DNA from 2 places in the Ferrovibrio plantarum genome. Region 2 is predicted to be linked to the other one. Evidence: riboswitches for the same ligand, from Rfam matches in the RefSeq annotation. Region 2 holds a riboswitch; the other holds the start of a gene.
The links. A riboswitch is a leader RNA that binds a small molecule or an ion and turns the genes downstream of it on or off. The one in region 2 is predicted to bind thiamine pyrophosphate.

Region 1 (2,196 bases), on a different contig from region 2:
GGGCAACGCCGCCATCAGGCGGATCTCGCTCAACACGCGCAGGCGGTGCTGGCGCGCATCGGCGGTCATCACCCGGGCCAGGTCGAGCAGGCCGGGATCGGTGCGGCGCAAGCCATCGTAGAGCGTCACGGCGACGGGGAAGAAGATGATCAGCAGGGCCATGGCGACCTTCGAAGCCAGGCCATAGCCGAACCACAGCACCAGCAAAGGCGCCAGCGCGAAGACCGGCACGGCCTGACTGGCTACCAGCAGCGGCAGCAGCCAGCGCCGCGCGCGGGTTGAAAGCAGCAAGGCCAATGCCGCCGAGGCACCAAGCAGCGCGCCGAGCAGCAGCCCGATCAGCATTTCCGCCACCGTGACGGCGGCATTGCGCGCCAGCATCTCGATATGCAGCACGAAGGCCTGCGCCACGGCGCTGGGCGGCGGCAGCAGGTAGCTCGGAATGGCGAAACCGCGCACGACGGCTTCCCATACAGCCAGCAGCCCGGCGAGCGTAAGCAGCGGCCTCATGCGGCCTCCGCCAGCAAAGTGGCCTGGATGGCGCGGAGCGCTGCTACATGCTCGGGCGCCAGCACGTCGCGCGGGCGGGCGCCGCTCGGCTCGGCGGCCAGCGTCAAGGTCGCCGGCGTGCCGGCCATGATGTAGACATGGTCGGCAAGGCTAAGCGCTTCGGCCGGATCATGGGTGACGAAGATGACGCAGCGCTCGGCCAGCAATTCGGCGCTGAGCTGATGCAGCTTGCGCTTGTTGACGAGGTCGAGCGCGGCGAAGGGTTCGTCCATCAGCACCAGCGGGCGGTCTTCCATCAGCGTGCGGGCCAAAGCCGCGCGCTGGCGCATGCCGCCGGAAAGCGTGGCGGGCAGGGAGTTTTCCCGGCCACTCAAGCCGACCTGACCGAGCAGCGCACAGGCGCGTTCAGTATCGGGTGTCTCGCCGCGCAGGCGGGCGCCGAGGCAGAGATTGTCCACCAGTGGCAGCCAGGGCAGCAGCAGGTCGGTCTGCGCCATCCAGGCGATGCAGCCGCGCAGGTCCGGCGTTACGCGCGCCTGAGGCAACAGGCCGGCCAGGGCGCGCAGCATGGTGCTCTTGCCAATGCCGCTCTGGCCCAGCACGGCGATCCAGCGCCCCGGTGCCAGATCAAGCGCAAAAGGCGCCAGCACCGCCTGGGAGCCAAAGGCCAGGGCGGAATCGGAATGGACGGAAGTGGGTAAGGTATCGTGCCGCACGCCGCTGAATCCCTTGCGCCGGCATTACCCGGATCAGGTTCGAGGGGTCGTCCGCTTGCGCGAACCTCTCAGCCGACCATCGGCTCCCCCTCAGGGCTTGGGCCTAAGTATAGCCGACGCGCCCCTCTAGGCAACCGATGCCGGCTCGCTACATTAAGGGGGTGAGCCAGCCCCTGTTCATCGGCAACGAGATCTACCGCCATTCCAGCCTGGGTGGAAAACACCCGCTGTCGATCCCGCGCGTCTCGACGGTGATGGATCTGTGCCGCACGCTCGGCTGGGTGGAGGCGGCGAATTATGCCGAAAGCCGCCCGGCGACGCCGGAGGAACTGACGCGCTACCACGCGCCGGATTACGTCGCCGCCGTGCAGCGCGCCGAGCGGGTGCTGGCGATCCCGGAGGATGAGTCGGTCCGTTATAATCTCGGGCGCGGCGGCAATCCGATCTACGGCACCATGTTCCGCCGTCCGGCCACCGGCGTCGGCGCCAGCCTGATGGCGGCACGGCGCCTGTTGCAGCAACCCGGCATCATCTACAGCCCTGGCGGCGGCACCCATCATGGCCGCCGCGCGCAGGCTTCCGGCTTCTGCTATTTCAACGATGCCGTGGTGGCGATCCTGGCCTTGCTCGATGGTGGCCTTGAACGGGTGGCCTATGTCGATCTCGACGTGCATCACGGCGATGGCGTGGAAGAAGCCTTCCGCGACGATCCGCGCGTGCTGTTCATCTCGGTGCACGAGGCCGGGCGCTGGCCGCGTTCCGGCGCCGCCGAGGACCATGGCCTTGGCAACCTGTTCAATTTCCCGGTGCCGCCAGGCATGAACGACACCGAGATGGCGCATCTGGTGGCCGAGGCGATTGTGCCGCTGGTCGCCGGGTTCCGGCCCGATGCCCTGCTGATCCAGTGCGGCGCCGATGCCCTGGCCGAGGATCCCCTGGGCAAGCAGCAGCTTTCCAACCGGGCTTTGTG
Region 2 (2,196 bases):
GCGCAGCGTCGTTGGCATCGGCGATGCTGCCGGGCCGCAGGCCGTCGCCGAGCGAGAAGCTGATATCGTAGGCCCGCATGATGTCGCAGATATCCTCGAAATGGGTGTAGAGGAAATTCTCGGCGTGATGTGCCAGGCACCACTTTGCCAGGATCGAGCCGCCACGGCTGACGATACCGGTGACGCGCTGCGCAGTGAGCGGGATATGCGCCAACCGCACGCCGGCATGGATGGTGAAATAATCCACGCCCTGTTCCGCCTGCTCGATCAGCGTGTCGCGGAACACGTCCCAGTTCAGGTCCTCGGCGCGGCCATTCACCTTTTCCAGCGCTTGGTAGATCGGCACCGTGCCGATCGGCACCGGTGCATTGCGCAGGATCCAGTCGCGGATATTGTGAATGTTGCGCCCGGTCGAGAGGTCCATCACCGTGTCGGCGCCCCAGCGGATAGCCCACACCATCTTGTCCACTTCCTCGGCCATCGAGGATGTCACCGCCGAATTGCCGATATTGGCATTCACTTTGACGCGGAAATTGCGGCCGATGATCATCGGCTCCAGTTCGGGATGGTTGATGTTGCACGGAATGATGGCGCGGCCGCGCGCGATTTCGTCGCGCACGAATGCCGGCGTCACGAAATCGGGGATGGCCGCGCCCCAATCCTTACCGTCACGCTGCATGTCCGCAGCCTGCCGCCGCGCCTCGTTCTCACGGATCGCCACATATTCCATCTCGGTGGTGATGATGCCGCGCCGGGCATAGGCAAGCTGCGTCACGGCCGCCGCACCACTAGCGCGCAGCGGGGCATGCTGTTGCGGGAACGGCGGCACGCTCGCCTGGGCATTGCCCGGGCCGCCATTATCCTCGAGCCGCAGCGCCCGTCCGCCATACTGGGCCACATCGCCACGCGCCTCGATCAACGCCTGGCGCCAGCGCGGCAGGCCGGCGGCGATATTGATCACCTGGGCCGGATCGCTGTAGGGGCCGGAGGTGTCGTAGACGCAGAGCGGCGCTTCATTGGCGCTGGGATGGGTGGCGATGGCGCGGTGCGGTACGCGGATGGTCGGAAACAGGTGGCCGGCGCTGTAATGCTTTTCGGAAGCCGGCAGCGCTCCGGTGGTGACGTTTGGGGCCTGATGCGGGCCGTTCTGGATGGTGGACATGGCGGATCTCCTGGTGCGGTGAGGCTGGGAGACCCGGGAATGGGGTGGAAAGAGTATGGGGGCAGGAGGATAATCCCCCTGGCAGGTCCGTTCCCTCCGCCGGCATGACCCGGATCAGGTTCTAAGGGTCACGGCGCTGCCGGGATTGCTCTTTGCGAGTATTCCAGGCCGGTCCGAATCTCAGCCCCCTGGCGGGGCACCCCTCGGTGCCGGCAAAAGTAGAATACGGAAGCCGCCGGGTCAAATCCGGGCAGATACCTCGGCGACGCGAAAAAAGCCACTAAAAGTTGTGTTTATGAGCGCGTATGGTCAACTTCCTGTGTCAAATACATATACTGCAAGATGTGGAGTCTCGGTGGTGAAAGCCTTAAGCGGCGCGAAAAAGCACGGGTAAAGCTCCCCTCGGCCCAGGGAAAAGTCTGGCTAACGCTGTGTTGGGGCGTGCGAAATTGTAAAAAAACCAACCAGACTGTGCTGTTTTTGCAACAGCGAGCAAAGTAAACGGCAGAGGCGCATTGTCAGGTTGACCAGCGTCGCCGGACTCACATAGTCTCCAACCTGAAGCGGTTTCGGTCTGCAAACGGACTGGCGCCTGAGGTTTTTTTATTGGGAGCGCAATAATGATTCGGAAAATCGCAGCGGCAAGATTTGCCTTCGGCGTCCTTACGTTTGGCCTGGTGGCCGGTGGCCTCTTCGCCGCCGCGCCGGCTTTCGCCGCTTCTGACGTCTCCAATTCGGGTGCCGTTGCCAACCAGGCAGTTACCGCGGTGGCCGCGCCGATCGCCTCGGCCCAGACCGCTAGCCTGATCAGCGGTGCCATCGGTGGCGCCATCAGCGGCGGCATCGGCGGCGGCTTTACTGGCGGCGGCACCGGCGGTGGCTTCAGCCCCAGCGGCGGCGCTACCCCTGGTCCCATCTCGATGAACGGTCGCGACTCCGGTCGCGCCGCCGGTTCGGCCGACAAGAAGTTCGGCACCTGGATGCAGGGCAGCTATGCTTCGGTGGAGAACAGCCAGGCCGGCCTGCAGATGGAT

Region 1: another riboswitch for thiamine pyrophosphate. It lies ahead of V6B08_RS19405 (ABC transporter ATP-binding protein); the one in region 2 lies ahead of thiC (phosphomethylpyrimidine synthase ThiC).

The regions. Positions count from the first base shown of each region.
Region 1 covers NZ_JBBKBA010000003.1:236,220-238,415, reverse strand. Annotated here, with positions in the region: gene V6B08_RS19410 (ABC transporter permease) at 1-510, opposite strand, end outside; gene V6B08_RS19405 (ABC transporter ATP-binding protein) at 507-1,226, opposite strand; TPP riboswitch at 1,218-1,326, opposite strand; gene V6B08_RS19400 (acetoin utilization protein AcuC) at 1,388-2,196, shown strand, end outside.
Region 2 covers NZ_JBBKBA010000002.1:697,284-699,479, reverse strand. Annotated here, with positions in the region: gene thiC (phosphomethylpyrimidine synthase ThiC) at 1-1,162, opposite strand, end outside; TPP riboswitch at 1,236-1,376, opposite strand; gene V6B08_RS16555 (autotransporter outer membrane beta-barrel domain-containing protein) at 1,783-2,196, shown strand, end outside.